One region of the Micromonospora sp. NPDC049282 genome, then DNA from elsewhere that is predicted to be linked to it. Evidence: riboswitches for the same ligand, from Rfam matches in the RefSeq annotation. Region 1 holds a riboswitch; each other region holds the start of a gene.
What was found. A riboswitch is a leader RNA that binds a small molecule or an ion and turns the genes downstream of it on or off. The one in region 1 is predicted to bind cyclic di-AMP.
Positions count from the first base shown of each region.

Region 2: another riboswitch for cyclic di-AMP. It lies ahead of ACGFI2_RS13775 (NlpC/P60 family protein); the one in region 1 lies ahead of ACGFI2_RS04455 (transglycosylase family protein).
Region 3: another riboswitch for cyclic di-AMP. It lies ahead of ACGFI2_RS07515 (coiled-coil domain-containing protein); the one in region 1 lies ahead of ACGFI2_RS04455 (transglycosylase family protein).
Region 4: another riboswitch for cyclic di-AMP. It lies ahead of ACGFI2_RS28075 (coiled-coil domain-containing protein); the one in region 1 lies ahead of ACGFI2_RS04455 (transglycosylase family protein).

Region 1 is NZ_JBICSL010000002.1:141,900-146,073, reverse strand. Features, by position in the region: gene htpG (molecular chaperone HtpG) at 1-139, shown strand, start outside; gene ACGFI2_RS04460 (LLM class flavin-dependent oxidoreductase) at 194-1,756, opposite strand; cyclic di-AMP (ydaO/yuaA leader) riboswitch at 1,949-2,121, shown strand; gene ACGFI2_RS04455 (transglycosylase family protein) at 2,120-2,758, shown strand; gene ACGFI2_RS04450 (YbaB/EbfC family DNA-binding protein) at 3,047-3,505, shown strand; gene ACGFI2_RS04445 (M4 family metallopeptidase) at 3,642-4,174, opposite strand, start outside.
Region 2 is NZ_JBICSL010000006.1:233,218-237,391, reverse strand. Features, by position in the region: gene ACGFI2_RS13780 (N-acetylmuramoyl-L-alanine amidase) at 57-2,090, opposite strand; cyclic di-AMP (ydaO/yuaA leader) riboswitch at 2,324-2,461, shown strand; gene ACGFI2_RS13775 (NlpC/P60 family protein) at 2,529-3,506, shown strand; gene dcd (dCTP deaminase) at 3,578-4,156, opposite strand.
Region 3 is NZ_JBICSL010000003.1:211,630-215,803, reverse strand. Features, by position in the region: gene ACGFI2_RS07535 (heavy-metal-associated domain-containing protein) at 1-51, opposite strand, end outside; gene ACGFI2_RS07530 (metal-sensitive transcriptional regulator) at 131-430, shown strand; gene ACGFI2_RS07525 (SHOCT domain-containing protein) at 587-766, shown strand; gene ACGFI2_RS07520 (YibE/F family protein) at 948-2,240, shown strand; cyclic di-AMP (ydaO/yuaA leader) riboswitch at 2,394-2,524, shown strand; gene ACGFI2_RS07515 (coiled-coil domain-containing protein) at 2,529-3,554, shown strand; gene ACGFI2_RS07510 (carbonic anhydrase) at 3,619-4,174, opposite strand, start outside.
Region 4 is NZ_JBICSL010000025.1:14,192-18,365, reverse strand. Features, by position in the region: gene ACGFI2_RS28090 (STAS domain-containing protein) at 1-286, shown strand, start outside; gene ACGFI2_RS28085 (SRPBCC family protein) at 427-879, shown strand; gene ACGFI2_RS28080 (hypothetical protein) at 889-1,365, opposite strand; gene ACGFI2_RS28075 (coiled-coil domain-containing protein) at 1,445-2,548, opposite strand; cyclic di-AMP (ydaO/yuaA leader) riboswitch at 2,553-2,683, opposite strand; gene ACGFI2_RS28070 (cation diffusion facilitator family transporter) at 2,828-3,742, opposite strand; gene ACGFI2_RS28065 (HelD family protein) at 3,819-4,174, opposite strand, start outside.

The DNA of each region.
Region 1 (4,174 bases):
CGAGGGCGGCGACGCCGCCGCGCTGACCGAGACCGCCGAGCTGCTGTACGGCATGGCGCTGCTGGCCGAGGGTGGGGAGCTGGCCGACCCGGCCCGCTTCACCCGCATCCTCGCCGACCGTCTCGCCCGCAACCTCTAGATGCAAGGAGGGGCCTCTTCTTATCGCCTACGCGATAGGAGGGGCTCCCGCTTGTCACAGCTGGCCGGGGAAGAAGCCGTGTCGGGCCAGCGGCTCGACGATCTGGTGCTCCTCGTAGGACAGATGTGACAACAGGGTGTCGGTGAGCAGGTCCACCGCCTCCTGCAGGCCGGTGAAGTCGCCGGGGGAGCGGATCAGCTCCACCAGTGCCCGGTCGACGCTCTCCACTACCCCGTGGATCACCACGTGCTCCTGCTCGAGGCGGTCCAGCACCGGCGCCAGCCCGGCGTCGGAGCGGCGCAGGTGCGGGAAGATCGACGCGTCCTCCAGGCCGTGGTGCTGGGTCACCACCGTGCAGTACGCCGCGCAGTAGGCGCCCAGCGTCCAGTCGTTCTGCCGCATGGTCATCTCGTTCAGCGCGGCCCGGGCCCCGCCCGGCGACACCGCCCCGCGCCGGACCTGGTCGAGCAGGTCGCGCACCTGGGCCAGCTCCTGACGCAGGTGGTCGTGCACGTCCACCAGGTGCTGCCCGGCGGCCTGCCCCCGGGCGGGGTAGACCTGTCCGGCCGGTGGCGGCGGGGCGGTCGGTCGGGTCGTCTCGTCCCAGAGGCGGCGGGCGCTCAGCCGTACCCCCGGATCGGGGGTGGGGGTGACCGCGAGCGTGGTCGGGCCGCCGGCGGCGGCCTGCTCGTCGGCGACGGCCCGGGCGCCGCTGCCCGGCGTGGTGCGCTCGGCCGCGACCAGCTCCCGGACCGCCGGCGCCACCTCCTGGGCGAAGATCTGGAGGGCGCGCGGCTCGTCGCTGCCGAGGATGAACGTGGTGACGCCGTGCTCCAGGGTGAGGCCGGCCAGCTCCTCGACCCACCGCTCCGGCGGCCCGGCGAGGAAGCCGGTGGACGAGCGGGTGAACGTGCCGGTGACGTTGAGCATCCGGCGGATCGCGCCCGGATCGCGCCCGGCTGCCCGCGCGCCCTCGTCGACCAGCGCGTTGAGCGCCGGCAGGTCGTCCGGTCCCTTCGGCAGATACGCCAGCGACGGCAGCCAGCCGTCCGCGGCCCGCCCGACCAGCCGCAGCATGCGCGGCTTGTACGCGCCCACCCAGATGCCCACCGGGTGCGCCGGCGCCGGACCGCGCTTCGCCCCGACCACCCGGTAGTGCTCCCCGGGCACCCGGATCATGCCGCGCCGCTCGGTGTCCCAGACCTCGCGGATGACCTGGATCGCCTCGTCCAGCGCGTCGACCGCCGCGCCGGGGGAGAGCCGCCGCCCGCCGGTCGCCTCGATCGCGTCCCAGAACGCGCCCGCGCCCAACCCCAGTTCGACCCGGCCGCCGGTGAGCAGGTCCAGGCTGGCCACGCTGCGGGCCAGCACCACAGGTTGGCGCAGCGGCAGGTTGAGCACGTTGCCGGCCAGACCGATCCGGGCGGTGGCGGCGGCCACGTACGACATCAGCGTCCACGTGTCCAGAAAGCCCGGCTGGTACGGGTGGTCCTGGAAGGTGACCAGGTCGAGCCCGACCTGTTCGCAGAGCGTGGCCAGCGCCACCACCTGGTCGGGGCGACCGGCGGCGGGGGTGAGGAAGCCACCGAAGGTCAGCTCGTGTCCGTGGTCGGTCATCGCCCCGCTCCTTACGCGATCTTGCCGGTCCCGCCCCACGGTAGCCCCACCACCGGCCGGGTGATGGCGGACCCGACCACCGTGGACGCGGCGGTCGCACGGTAGCCCGGGCGGGTGAAGAACGTCCCAAGAAGCGGGCGATCGTCGGAAATCGTCCCTAGCCTCGGTTCCGTTCGCAGTCGCGGACACCACGGGCCGGTAACGCCTAATCCCGCCGCCGGCCCGGTGGTACCCGGACCTCGGGCGGGAGCGGGGGACCCACACGTTCCACGGTGCACGTCACCTCGGGGTGAAGCCGCCACCGGCGGCCGGGCTCCTCGGCCCGAACCCGACAGCTCACCTCGTCGGCGTGGAGGAATCCACATGTCAACCGCATACTCAGCCCGGCGCCGCCGTACCGTGATCGGCGCGCTCGTAGCCGGCGCCGCTACCGGCGCCGTGGCGCTGCTCGGGCCGGCCGCGCCGGCCGCCGCCGCGAGCCTGAACTGGGACGCCGTCGCCCGGTGCGAGTCGGGCGGCAACTGGCACATCAACACCGGCAACGGCTACTACGGCGGGCTCCAGTTCTCGCGCGGCACCTGGAACGGCCACGGCGGCCAGCGGTACGCCGCCCGCGCCGACCGGGCCAGCCGCTCCGAGCAGATCGCCGTCGCCGAGAGGGTCCTCGACGGGCAGGGCATCGGCGCCTGGCCGGTCTGCGGCAGGAAGGCCGGGTGGAGCGGCAGGAAGGCCGGGTCGAGCCGGACGCACGCCGGCAAGGAGTCGGGCTCCACCGCGTCCAGGAAGGCCCCGACCACGAAGAGGGCCACCTCGTCGGGCGGTGAGCGGCGCGGCGCGCCGGCCACCGGCGCCTACCTGGTGCGGCCCGGCGACACCCTGTCCGAGATCGCCGCGGCGAAGCACGTCGCCGGTGGGTGGCGCGCCCTGCACGCGTGTAACCGGGGCGTGGTCGGCGACGATCCCGGCCTGATCTTCCCGGGCCAGCGGCTGCGCCTGCGCTGATCCCCGGCTCCGGGCCGCCGTGTCGCGTCTGCGTCGCGTCCCGTCGGTCCGGTCGCGTGCTGCGGGTCCGGGTCGCGAGTCCTCGGGACCACGTCGCGCCGGCAGGCGACGCGAGCGCCCGGCCGGTCGTCCGGCCGGGCGTTCGCCCCCGCGCGACACGCCGGGAGTGGTGGGCGTCCGTCCTGCTCCCGGCGTCGGCGGCCGGCCTGGTGCGGCGGGTGACGAGGTTCCGTCGCCGCCTGTTGCTATGGTCACCAGACTCGGCTAAGACGTGAAGAAAGCGCGGATATGACCAACGATGCGTTCTCGGCCGCCGCGAGCCTCGACGAGCTGCTGACCCGCACGCAGCAGGCGCTGGCCGCGATGCGGTCCCGGGCCTGCGTGCTCGCCGACGGCGAGCCGGGCGAGCTGCTCCGGGCCGAGGGCGCGGCCGTCGGCGGCCGGGTCCGGGCGGTCGCCGTCCAGGGTGGCCGGTTGCACTCCGTCGTCGTCGACCCGGAGCTGGCCGGGTTGCCGCTGGAGGTTCTCTGCGGACACCTGGTCGACGCCGTCAACGACGCGCTGAGCGAGTTGGACGCGCAGGTCGGCGACTCCGCCCGGGCGGACACCGACGCGCTCGCCGCCCGCCTCGGCGGCCTGCCCGACCAGGCGGAGCTGTTCAGCCGGACGATGCACGAGGTGGCCGCGCGGATCCGCCGCGACCGCGTCGCCGCGTCCCGAACCGCCCGCTCCGCCCGCTCCGCCTGACCGCCCGCCAAGATGTAGATCTTGGTACGGAAGTCCCCTATGAGAGGCCGTTCCGTACCAGATCCCGCAAGCCGCGAGCCGGAGACGCGGAACGGCCGGCCGTCGGGAGGACGACGGCCGGCCGCTCGCGTCGGGGTCAGCTCAGCGTGACCGCCGTGTCGTCGACGACGAAGGACGTCTGCAGGGAGGCGTCCTCCACGCCGCTGAACGAGATGGTCGCCGTGGTGCCGGCCAGCGACGAGACGTCGAAGGACCGCTGCACGTAGCCGGTGGCCTTGTTCAGGTTGGAGTAGGTGGCCAGCGTGGTGCTGCCGGCCTTGACGGTCAGCTTGTCGTAGGCGGTGGAGGTGGTCGACTCCGCGCTGTCGATGTGCAGCCAGAAGCTGAGCGTCGCCCGGCAGCCGGCCGGGATGGTGACCGACTGGCTGAGCGTGTCGGTGTGCGAGGAGCCGTAGCCGTCGAGCCACGCCTTGTACGAGCCGCCGTGCGCCGCCTGGCCGCTGTCCGTGGTGATGACGCCGGACGAGACGGTCCAGCTCACGTTGCCCGACTCGAAGCCGGGGTTGGCCAGCTTGTTGCCGGAGCAGCCGCCGGACGGCGGGGTGGTCGTGGTGGTCGGCGTGGGCGTCGGCGTGCCGCCGGCGCAGGTCGGGTCACCGGACTGCGCCG
Region 2 (4,174 bases), on a different contig from region 1:
CCACGACGGAGAAGGCCCCCGGTCCACCTGGACCGGGGGCCTTCCGCCGTTCCGGGTCAGCGCGGCGCGCCGACCGGCGACGGCAGGATCAGCACGTCGGCGAGGTTCACGAACATGATCCGGTGGCCGAACTGGACCTGCACGTAGCGGTTCTCGCCCCGCACCACGGTCTGGTCACCGGGGGCCGAGCCGTCGAACGAGACGGCCCGGTAGTACTCGCCCGGCAGCACGCCGCCGACCGCGTACCGCTGGCCGGCGGCGAGCGTGTACTGGAGAGGGGAGATGGCCTGGTAGGGGATGGTGTCCGGGTAGGCGGCCTGCTCCGGGTAGGCGCGGCCGTACACCGGGATCGTGGCCTTGCCGGGCCGCGGCGTCACCACGAAGCCGGTCGCCCACTTCCCGGTGGGCGCCGAGGCCGGGTTGTGGAACCACGCCTTCTGGCCGAGATACCAGATCGCCGTCCAGTCACCCTGCCGGCCGGCCACCGCGTACGTCTGTCCGGCGGAGGCGCGGGCCCCGTGGTCCGAGATGTACATGGTGTCCGGCGTGCCGTCCGGGCGCAGCCCGAGGTCGTTGACGAGCGGGGCGTCCGCGCTCGGCGCGCTCCGCAGGATCACCGCCGAGGAGCCGCGCGACGGGCAGGTCTCGGCCGGCGGGGTGGGCGTCGGCACGCCCGGCGGCTGCTGGTTGCAGCCGACGAACGCCGGCCGGTTGGTGGCGAAGTCCGGGTCGATGGTGACCAGCCCGGTACGCGACGTGCCGGTGGTCCGGAACGGCGCCTTCATCAGGTCGAAGTAGTGCGACCAGTCCCAGTAGGGCCCCGGGTCCCAGTGCATGCCCCGGACGGTGCCGGCGGTGGTGCCGGGCACGTTGTCGTGGCCGATGATGTGCTGCCGGTCCATCGGGATGCCGAACTTCTGCGCCAGGTACCGGACCAGCTTCGCCGAGCTGCGGTACATCGCCTCGGTGTACCAGGTGCCCTGCCCGGCGAAGCCCTCGTGTTCCAGGCCGATGGACTTGGCGTTGACGTACCAGTTGCCGGCGTGCCAGCCGACATCCTTGGCCTTGATGTGCTGGGCGACGTAACCGTCCACCGAGCGCAGCGTGTAGTGCCAGCCCAGGTAGTCGGCCCGCTTCACCAGGTCGACGCTCGGGTCGAAGTAGCCCTCGGTGTCGTGGATGACGATGTACTCGATCTTCTGCTGCTTCGGCCGGTTGCCCAGGTCGTGGTTGCCGTAGTCGCCCGGGTCCGCGCTGAGCTGCTCGTACGGCGCGGGGATCCACTCGCAGGCCAGCCGCACCGGGCACTCCAGCCCGTCCGGCCGCGCGGCGTGGCGCAGCCCGAGCCGGGCCAGGCCGGCGCGGTCCGGGCGCGCGGCGGTGGCGGCCAGCGTGACCCGCTGCCCGTCGTCGGTGGTGCGGGTCGCGCCCTGGCCGAGCTGGTCGTAGACCTCGTCGGCGAAGGCGGCCGCCGCGTCGGAGGTGTCCGCGCCGGAGTAGCGGGCCACCGCGCCGTACCAGGCCGCCGGGTCGCTGCCGGCGCCGACCGGCCCGCCCAGTGCCTTCTGGTACGAGGCGAGCAGCGCCGCGCCACCACGGATGTTCGCGGCCGGGTCGGTGCGCAGCTTCTGCGCGTCGAGCCCGGTGAGCGTCGCGGCGGCGTCGAGCGTCTGTAGCGAGGCCGTCGGGAGTGGTGTCTCCCGGGCCGGCGCGGCGGCGGTGGCCGGGTCGAGGGTGAGCGGGCGTGAGTCGTCGCCGCGCGGGTCCTCGTCCTCGTCGACGTGCGCGCTGCCCGGCGTGGCGAGCACGTGCGTGGCGTCGGTCAGGTGCATCGGGCCGTAGCCGCCGCTGGTGCTGGGCTGGCCCGGGTGGGCATCCCAGCGGGACTCCAGGTAGGAGACCCCGAGCAGCACGTTCTGCGGCACGCCGTACTCGGCCGCCGCGGCGGCGTACTGCTGCTGCCGGTCTCCGGCGGGTGGGGCGGCCTGTGGCGCGGCGGTCACCGGGCCGGTGGTCGCCAGCGCGGCGGCGGTCGCCACGGCGGCGGCGAGCAGTATCCGTCCGCCCGAGGGCGGGGGTGAGAGGTGCATCGAACCTCCTGGACAGGGATGGGGGTCACTGCGTCCCCCACCCTCACTCCGTTGGCCCGGGAGGGTCAATGCCTTTCCGGTGGGTAATCTGATGTGAAAGAAAGCTTCATTCGCGTCCGACCGGCACATCCGGTACGGAGTGTCACTGCCGTTCGGGTTGCGGATCGATAACAGAGGTCCCTACTCTGGTCAATCGTCGGCCGCCAGTTTCATCGTCCAACCCGGGCGGTGACGGTCCGACACCGCCGAGTCGCCCACGGGCGAACCGGGGACCCAGGTACCTGGGGTGAATCCGCAGTCACTGCGGTAGGGCGGCTCCCTTCCCGCCCGAACCCGTCAGCTAACCCGGTAGGCGGTCAGACGAAGGAGTACGGACGCCCGGTGGCACACCATGCCCCGCGGCCGACGTCGAGCCGGTCCACGGACCGGTCCGCAGTCGTGCCGCGTTCCCGCTGGTCCCGCTTCACCCCCACACTCGCCGCCCTGGTCGGCGCCGCGGTCGTTCTGACCGGTGGCGCGACGGCGGCCCGCGCCGAACCCTCGGTCGCCGAGATCGAGGCCCAGATCGACCGCGACTGGAACAAGCTCGAACCCGTCATCGAGCAGGTCAACGCCGTACGCGAGCAGCTCGGCGTGCGACGCCGGCAGGCCGACGCGCTCGGCAAGCAGATCGCCCCGCTCCAGGCCCGGGTGGACGCCGCGCTCGGGCAGGTCGGCGGGCTCGCCGCCGACGCCTACAAGGGTGACAACCTCTCCACCGTCAACGCCCTGCTGGGCAGCCGCTCACCGAGCGAGCTGGTCAGCGGTCTGGAGATGCTCGACCGCTTCGCGCACCACCAGCAGGAGCAGGTACGCGACATCGCCGAGCTGCGCGACGAGCTGGCCGCGAAGAAGAAGCCGCTGGACGCGATGGTCGCCGACCTGAGCCGTACCGAGGCGCAGCTCGCGGCGAAGAAGAAGCAGATCGACGCCGAGATCGCCAAGCTCCAGAAACTGCGGCTCAAGGTGTACGGCAACGGTGGCGGCGGCCCGCTCCGGCCGGCCCCCTGCCCGGCCGGATATCCCGGCGGCGCGGCCGGGGTGGCGGTCAAGTTCGCCTGCGCCCAGATCGGCAAGATCTACGTCTGGGGCGCCGCCGGCCCGGACCACTTCGACTGCTCGGGCCTGACCATGGCCGCCTGGGCCAAGGCCGGTGTCTCGCTGCCGCACAACGCCCGCCAGCAGCACAACGTCACGCGGCGGGTCAGCCGCGCCGAGTTGCGCGCCGGTGACCTGGTCTTCTACTACGGCGACCTGCACCACGTGGGCATGTACGTCGGCGACGGCTGGGTGGTGCACGCCTCCCAGTCCGGCAAGCCCATCACCATGAAGCGCGTCGACGACGGCGACATCAACAGCTACGGCCGCCCCGGCTGAGGTGCAAGGAGGGGCCCCCTGTCAACGCATTCCGCATAGGAGGGGGCCCCGCTCAACAGCGGCGGAGAGCGTCAGCGGGTCGGCCAGGTGCGCCAGCTCTGCCAGGACCGGCTCGGCGTCGGGCCGCGCTGGCCCTGGTAACGCGAGCCGTAGACGGCCGAGCCGTACGGGTGCTCGGCCGGCGAGGAGAGCCGGAAGATGCACAACTGACCGATCTTCATGCCCGGCCAGAGCGTGATCGGCAGGTTGGCCACGTTGGACAGCTCCAGTGTGACGTGGCCGGAGAAGCCCGGATCGATGAAGCCGGCGGTGGAGTGGGTGAGCAGACCGAGTCGCCCCAGCGACGACTTGCCCTCCAGTCGGCCGGCCAGTTCCTCGCCCAGCGAGATCACCTCGAGTGTGGACGCGAGCACGAACTCGCCCGGGTGCAGCACGAACGGCTGCCCCTCGGGAACCTCCACCATCGATGTCAGGTCGTCCTGCTGCACGGACGGGTCGATGTGGGTGTAAAGGTGGTTGTTGAAGACCCGGAACAGCCGGTCCAGGCGTACGTCGATGCTGGACGGCTGCACCAGCGTGGGCTCGAAGGGCTCCAGCGCGAGCGTGCCCGCCTTGATCTCGGAGACCAGGTCGCGGTCGGAGAGCAGCATCGGAACACCATAGCGACC
Region 3 (4,174 bases), on a different contig from region 1:
GTTGACGCAGTGGCCGCAGGTCATGCCGTTCACCTGGTAGGTGGTGTCCATCTCGCCCTCCGATCTGATACCCCCTGGGGGTACAAGCGGAACGTTACCATACCCCCGAGGGGTACGCTATCCTCGACGGATGACCACGCCGTCCACCCCGACCCGGGGCTACACCGCCAGCAAGGACCAGCTCCTCGCCCGGCTCCGTCGCGTCGAGGGCCAGGTCCGGGGCATCGAGAAGATGGTCGAGGACGACCGTTACTGCATCGACGTGCTGACGCAGATCTCGGCCATCCAGGCCGCGCTGGACAAGGTCGCCCTGGGCCTGCTCGACGGCCACGCCCGGCACTGCATGCACGAGGGCGCCGCCGAGGGCCGCGCCGACGAGATGGCCACCGAGATGATGGCCGCCGTCGGCCGCCTGATGAAGCGCGGCTGACCAGGACTTCCGACCCCGGAAATGGGCCGCGCGGCCCGGCCCGCCCGGCCGCTCGTGCACGTACCGTCGAGGTGACGGCCGGGTCGGCGCCGCGCCGACCCGCCCGAACGGACGGAGGGCGGCCGGATGATGTGGTCGGGCCCGATGATGGGTTGGATGTGGCTCTGGTCCCTGCTGGCGCTCGCGGCGCTCGCGGGGCTGGTCTGGCTGGTGGTCAGGCTGCCCGGGGTGGGCTCCGCGACGCCGGGTACGGCCCGGCGCATCCTCGACGAGCGGTACGCGCGCGGCGAGATCGACGAGGACGACTACCGGCGGCGGCGCGCCGGCCTGAGCTGACCGCCGGTCACCCCCGCCCGGGCGCGGCCGGCGGATGGGCTCCGCAGCGGCCTGCCGGGCGCCCCGGTCGGCGCTGGCTACCATGGCCCGGCGACGACCGGGCGTGGTCAGCACCGTCCGCGCCGGCCGGGGACCGACCGGGCCGGTGACCGGGTCGCGCCGTCGACAGTTGGGAGACGCCGTGGGCGCCGACCACACCCGTCCCGCCCCCGCGCCACCCCGGGTACGCCGGCTTCTCCTCGCGACCGTCGTGCCGCTCCTCGCGCTCACCGTGATCGCGGCGCTGGCGCTCTGGCCCCGGTCGGGACCGGAGCCGGCGGGCGGCGCGAACGTGCCACGTCACCAGGGCACCGTGACCCGGGTGGTGACCGAGCCCTGCCCGCCGACCCCGGAGGCGCCGGAGGGCGCCGACGGCCGCTGCGGCACCGTGACCGTCGCCGCGGAGCAGGGCCCGGACGCCGGCAGGCAGGTCGAGACGCCGATCCCCGCGGGGCCCGGCGCGCCACGGGTCGAGGTCGGCGACGAGGTGATCCTGGTCGAGCTGACCGACCCGGCCGACCCGACGGTGAAGACCTACAACATCGCCGAGCACCAACGCGGCACGCCGCTGGTCTGGTTGGTGGCGCTCTTCGCCGCCGCGATCGTCGCCTTCGGCCGCTGGCGCGGTCTGGCCGCGCTCGGCGGGCTGGCGGCCAGCTTCGCCATCCTGCTCGGCTTCGTGCTGCCCGGGATCGGCGCCGGCCGGTCCCCACTGCCGGTGGCGATCGTCGGCGCCGCACTCATCATGTTCGTGGTGCTCTACCTGACCCACGGGATCAGCGCGCAGACCTCCGTGGCGGTGCTCGGCACGCTCGGCAGCCTGGTGGTCACCGGCGTGCTCGGCACGCTGGCCACCGGAGCCACCCACCTGACCGGCTTCGGCAGCGAGGACGCCACCACGCTGTCCATGTTCCAGGGCGAGGTCGACCTGCACGGGCTGCTGCTGGCCGGCATCATCATCGGCTCGCTGGGCGTGCTGGACGACGTCACGGTCACCCAGGCGGCGACCGTCACCGAGCTGGCGCGCGCCAACCCCGACCTGTCCCGGCGGCAGCTCTACCGGGCGGCCACCCGGGTCGGCCGGGCGCACATCGCGTCGACCGTCAACACCATCGTGCTGGCGTACGCGGGCGCCTCGCTGCCGCTGCTGCTCCTGCTGGTCGCCGACTCCCGCCCGGTGAGCGAGATCCTCACCAGCGAGTTCCTCGCCCAGGAGATCGTCCGCAGCGCGGTCGCCACGCTCGGTCTGATCGCCGCCGTACCGATGACCACCGCGCTGGCCGCGGTCGTCACCACCGCCGGCCGGCCCGTGCCGGACGCCGCCCCGGCGTCGCCACCGCCCGCGTCCCGGCCTCCACAGGGGCGGGACGAGGCGCTGGAGGCGCTCGGCGGACGGCGGCCCGGCGACCCGGGGAGCACGGAGGCCGCATGGTGACACTCCGCAGCGTGACGGCCGACGTCAAACGCGATGCTGCTCACGCTGGGCAATGTCGAATTCTCGCGATTGGTCGCCTTCCGGACGTAGATCCCCGGTCGGGATCTCGGGTAACCTCGCCCCGGTCACCGCCGAAGGCGCGCACCGGCGCCTGCGGTGCCGCCGCCCAATCGCCTCCGGGCGAACCGGGGAACCAGGTACATGGGGTGAATCCGCGCGAGCGGTAGGGGCCGCTTCCGTCCCGAACCCGTCAGCTAACCCGGTCGGCGGTCGACGGAAGGGAACACTGTGACGGCACCCCTGCGCCGCTGGTCGACACCCGTGGTGGCCGTGCTCGCCGCGTTCGCCGTGCTGGTCGGGCCGACCCCGGCGACGGCCGCCCCGCACGCCGCCGCCCCCAAGCCCTCCGGGCACGGGGAGGACGGCGAACCGCCGCTCATCACCGAGGCGATCGACTCCGCCAACCGGTCCTACGTCCAGGCGAAGGCGAAGCTCGCCAAGTCTCAGGAGCGCCAGAAGCGGCTGACCGCCGAGAAGGCGGCGGCGGAGGCCGAGCTGGCGGCGCTCAGCCCGCAGGTCAACCAGATCGCCGCGCAGTCCTACCGGACCGGGCGAATGGGCGCGATGGCGATGCTGCTGGAGAGCCGGTCGCCCGACTCGTTCGTCGAACGCGCCAGCGCCCTGGACGAACTGAACCTCTACAACGCGCAGCGGCTCGCCGCCGTCAACGCCGCCAGGACCCGCGCCGAGCAGGCCAAGATCGCCGCCGACGCCGAGGTGCGCGAGCAGGAGAAGCAGACCAACGCGATGGCCCGCGAGCGGACCGAGGCGCAGAAGGCGCTGAAGCTGGTCGGCGGGCTGGGCTTCACCGGCGGCCTGGTCTCGGCCACCTCGCCGGTCGCCCGGGTCGGCCCCGGCCGCACCGCCGACGGCGGTTGGAAGTCGGAGTCGTGCAGCGAGAACGACCCGACCACCTCCGGCTGCGTCACGCCGCGCACGCTGCACGCGTACAAGGAGGTCAAGCGCGCCGGCTTCAGCCGCTTCGTGGGCTGTTACCGACCGGGCGGGCCGTGGGAGCACCCCAAGGGCAAGGCCTGTGACTGGTCGCTGCAGAACAGCGGCTTCGCGCCGTGGCACAACAACGACACCCGCCGGTACGGCAACGAGGTGGCCGCCTTCCTCATCCGCAACGCGGACCGGCTGGGCATCTACTACGTGATCTGGAACCGGCAGATCTGGTTCCCGGCGACCGGCTGGAGTTCCTACAGCGGACCCTCCAACCACACCGACCACGTGCACATGTCGCTGCTCTGACGCGACAGGCACACGAAGAAGGGGCCGCCCGAGGGCGGCCCCTTCTCGCGTGTCCGGGTGCGACTCAGCCGGCGAGCGCCGGGTCCGCCGGCGCGGCCGGCGCGGGCAGCGGGGTCGGGGACTGCGCCACCGTCCGCACCTCGCCGCCGCTGAGCCGGTACGACATGCCGACCACCGCGCACGCTCCACCGGCCACCCGCTCGGCGAGCACCGTCGAACGGGCCAGCAGGGTCTCCACGATCTGCGCGATGTGGACGTCGACGATGCCGTCGAGGTCCTCGACCCCCTGCCGGGCGGCACGGAGCAGGCTGGGCGAGACGGCGTCCACCACGGCGCCCAGGTGTCCGGCCGGGGCGGAGCCGGTGCGTACCGCCTCGCGGGCCGCCTGGACCGCGCCGCACGAATCGTGGCCGAGCACCACCACGAGCGGCGTGCCGAGCACGGTGACCCCGTACTCCACGCTGCCGAGCACCTCGGGGCCGGCGGTGTGCCCGGCGGTGCGCACCACGAACAGGTCACCGAGACCGCGGTCGAAGATGATCTCGGCGGCGAGCCGGGAGTCGGAGCAGCCGACGATCACCGCGAACGGGTGCTGGCCGTCCGCGACCGCCGTCCGCCGC
Region 4 (4,174 bases), on a different contig from region 1:
CGACACCGCGTACGAGGTCCGGGAAGCAATCGCCGAGGTGCTCGCCAAGGGACGCCCCGCCCGGATCGAGCTGAACATGCGGCTCGTCACGTTCATCGACTCGGTCGGCATCAGCGCCATGGTGGCCGGCTTCCAGACCTGTGAGGTCAGCGGCGTCAAGCTCGTGGTCACCGAGCCGAGCCGGTTCGTGCACCGGCAGCTCTGGGTGACCGGCCTGCTCGGCCTCTTCGGCGCGCCCGAGCCCTGGTTCGCCGACGACATCCCCGAGGTGCTCCCGGGCGCCTGAGGCGCGCGACCGCCGCCGAGCGTGGAGACCGGCGCCTGAGCGCCACCTCGGCCTCGCCGACCGGGGGACCTTCGACCCGTTGCCAGCCCGGCCCCGGTACGGGACGATCGTCCGGACCCACGACGGCGAGGGGGACCGGTTTGCAGAGCAGCGACAGCTTCAGCTACACCGTGCAGGCCCGGTGTCGCCGGGCGGACGCGGTAGCCCTGCTCGGCGACCTGAGCCGGCAGGGCGAGCTGCATCCGTTGATCGTGCGGGTCCGCCGGCTGCCGCCCCGGCCGGGCGCGCTGGCCAGCTACGCGATCACCGATCGGCTGGAGCTCGGTCCGCTGCACTTCCCGGTGACCTACCAGGCGGACGTGCTGATCGCCAACGAGGACGAGGTGGTCACCGTCGCCCGGCAGCAGCCGGCGACGACGGTGCGCAACCACACCCGGCTGCGCGACGAGCCCGACGGCGTGGTGCGGATCGACGTGGAGATCACCCTCACCGCGCCGGCGCCGCTGTTCGGCTACGCGTTCCGCCAGGCCCGGGCGGCCCACCTGGGCCTCGCCGCCCGCCTCGGCGCGACCCTGGAGGGTCGGCCGGCCTGACTCGGCGGGTCAGCCGGGCCGGCCCCGCCGCATTCGCCCCCACGGCTTGTACGTGGACAGCACGGTGGCGATCAGCAGGAGCGTGGTGGAGACGGCCGGCGGCACCACCAGGTCGACCCGCAGGTGCGCGTCGGCGGCCCCGGCGAGCGCGCCGAGGTGCCGGATCCGGGGGGTGAGCAGGAGCAGCACCAGACCGAGCATGACGGTGGTGAGCGCGAACTTCACCAGCACCCAGCGCCAGCGCAGCAGGCCCCACGGGGTGAGCAGCGCGCTCACGGTCCCGACCAGCCAGACCGCCACGCTCAGCGGCGCGAACAGCCAGGTGACCAGCAGCGCCGCCGCCGGGTAGACCACCTCGGGGTTGGCCCCGCGCAGCCCGGCCACGCCGAGCGCGAGCAGCGTCAGGTCGGTGCCGAGCCAGCCCAGCGAGGTGGTCAGGTGCGCGGTGAGCAGCGCCTTGCGGCCGGCGGGGGAGAGTCGTCTCATGCCCCGATCGTCGGCCGTCGCGCGGCCCGGGTCGTGGGCCGCGCGACGACATCCGGCGTACGTCGTGGGGCGTAGGGACTCAGTAGACCGACAGGTGCACGTGGTTGGTGTGGTCGCTGGACGGGTCGCCGTTGCCGCCGCTGTACGACTTCCAGCCGCTGCTGGGCAGCCAGATCCGCTTGAACCAGATCACGTAGAGCACGGCGAGCGGGTCGGCGTTGCGGATGAGGTAGGCCGACAGGTTGTTGCCGTACGTCTTGTCGCCGCCGCTGGCGACGCCGCCGAAGCCGTCCTTCTGCGCCGCGAAGTCGCAGGCCCGCCCCTTCGGGTGCTCGCCCGAGCCGCTGGGGCGGTGGCACGAGACGTACCGGGTGAAGCCGGCCGCCTTGGCCTGTTGCAACGCGTGCAGGGTGCGCGGGGTGATGCAGCCGCTGGCCGGCGTCGGGTCGTTGACGCTGCACGACTCCGCCGGCCACGAGCCGTCGGAGTTGCGCTTGGCCGGCTTCGCGTTCGCCGTGGACGTGCCCCCAGGGCTGCCGCCGCCGTCGCTGCTGCGGCTGCTGCCGCTGTCGGCGGCCGGCCGCCGGTTGGCGACCTCCAGTGCCCGCTCGGCCTGGTCCTTGCGCTTGGCCATCAGCGTGACCTGCTTGCGCTGTTCGCGGATCTCGCCGTCGAGCGCGGCGCGGGTGCGGATCGCCTCGTCCCGGGTCGTGATCAGGTCGCGCAGCGTCCGGTCCTCGTGCGCGGCGACCGTCTCCAGGGCCGCGGCCCGGTCCATGAAGCCTTCCGGGCTACGGCTGGCGAGCAGCGCGGCGGCGGTGCCCATCCGGCCGGTGCGGTACGCCACCTGGGCGATCTCGCCGACCTTGGCGTCGCGCTCGGCCAGCTCCACGTCGATCGTCCCGAGCCGGTCGTTGAGCTGCTTCTGCCGGGTAACCGAGTGGTTCAGCGCGGCCTTGGCGTCCAGCCAGCCCTTGCTGGCCGCGTCGAGCTGCTCGCGCAGCGTCGGGGTGCCGCCCTCGTCGTCGTCGCCGGGTGCGGCGGCGAGCAGGCCGGTCGGGTAGGTCGACCGCGCCGCCGAGGCGGGGGAGGCCGGCACGGTCGCGACGCCGAGGGCCAGCGTCGCGACGAGCAGGGCCGCCAACCGGGCGGCCGTCCGTCGTACAGGTGCCACTGTGGGCATTCAGGTGTCCTTCCGTCAGCCGCCGACCGGGTTAGCTGACGGGTTCGGGACGGAAGATCCCTACCGCTGACGCGGATGCACCCCACGTGCGTGGTTCCCCGGCTCGCCCTGCGGGCGATTAGGCGCCGGCCGCGCCCACGGGCGCCGGAGTGGCGCCCGGGGTGTGGCCGCGACCGAGCCTACCGGCGCTGCCCGGAGCCGGCTCCGCCGACCGGAGCCAGTTACCGGGCAAAACCGGCATATGCCAACAATAACCACACTGATTTAAGTCTGTCCTAATTACCACTCGCTCGGGCCGCAGGCCCCGGCTGACGCTCCGGGTTCGATCTGCAACGTGGCGTGGTCGATCGAGAAGTCCTCGTGCAGGGCGGCCCGGGCGGCGGCCAGCACGGTGGCGACCTCGGCGCCCGCGTCGACGGCCAGGTGCGCCGAGGCCACGTCCATGCCCGAGGTGAGCGTCCAGACGTGCAGGTCGTGCACCTCGGCCACGCCTGGCACGGCGGCCAGCCGGTCGTGCACCGCGGTCACCTGGAGGTGCTCCGGCGCGGCCTGCACCAGGATGCGCACCGCGGCCCGACCGAGCCGCCAGGTGCGCGGCAGGATGAACAGGCCGATCGCCACGGCGACCAGCGGGTCGGCCCACCACCAGTCGGTGCCGGCGATGACCAGCGCGGCGCCGATCACGCCCAGCGAGCCGAGCAGGTCGCCGAGCACCTCCAGGTACGCCCCGCGCAGGTTGATGCTCTCCTGCGCGCCGGCTCGCAGCAGCGCGAACGCGGCGATGTTGGCGAGCAGGCCGAGCGCGGCGACCACGAGCATCGGCCCGGCGAGCACCTCCGGCGGCTCGCCGAACCGGCGTACCGCCTCGATCAGGACGTAGATCGCGACGGCGCCGAGCAGCACCGCGTTGGCCAGCGCCGCGAGCACCTCGAGCCGGTAGAGCCCGAACGTGCGCTGCGGGTCGGTGCGGGCACGCCGGGTGGCGCTGATCGCCGCGAGCGCCATGCCGATGCCGAGCACGTCGGTGAACATGTGCCCGGCGTCGGAGAGCAGGGCGAGCGAGCCGGTCGTGAAGGCGGCCACCGCCTCGACCAGCATCAGCACGGTGAGCAGCGCGAAGGCGGCCCAGAGCCGCCCCCGGTGGCGGTGTGCCGCGTTGGCCACCGCCCCGCTGTGGTCATGACCTGCGCCCACGCACACACCCTCCGCCCCGTGCCTCGGCCGGAACCAATCTATGCTCACATCGCTATGTGTGCAAGTGAGCGTCTGGTCACGCCACCGGGTCGAGCGTGGTCAGGCGCTGGGTGGCCCGGGAGAGCGCCACGTAGAGCGTCCGGACCCCGGAGCCGGGATCGGCCCGGATCTCGCCCGGCGCGACCAGCACCACGCCGTCGTACTCCATGCCCTTGGCCTGCAGGCTGTTCACCACCTGGAGCCGGCCGGCGCCGATCCCGCCCAGCCAGCCGGCCACCTCGTCCCGGCGCGGCACCGGCGTGATCACGCCGACCGTGCCCTCCACCTCGGCCAGCAGCGCCCGGGCCGCCTCGACCGTGGCCGCGGGCAGCTCGGCCGCGGCCACGGTGCGCTGGACCGGCGGCACGCCGGTGGACCGCACCGCGTCCGGCA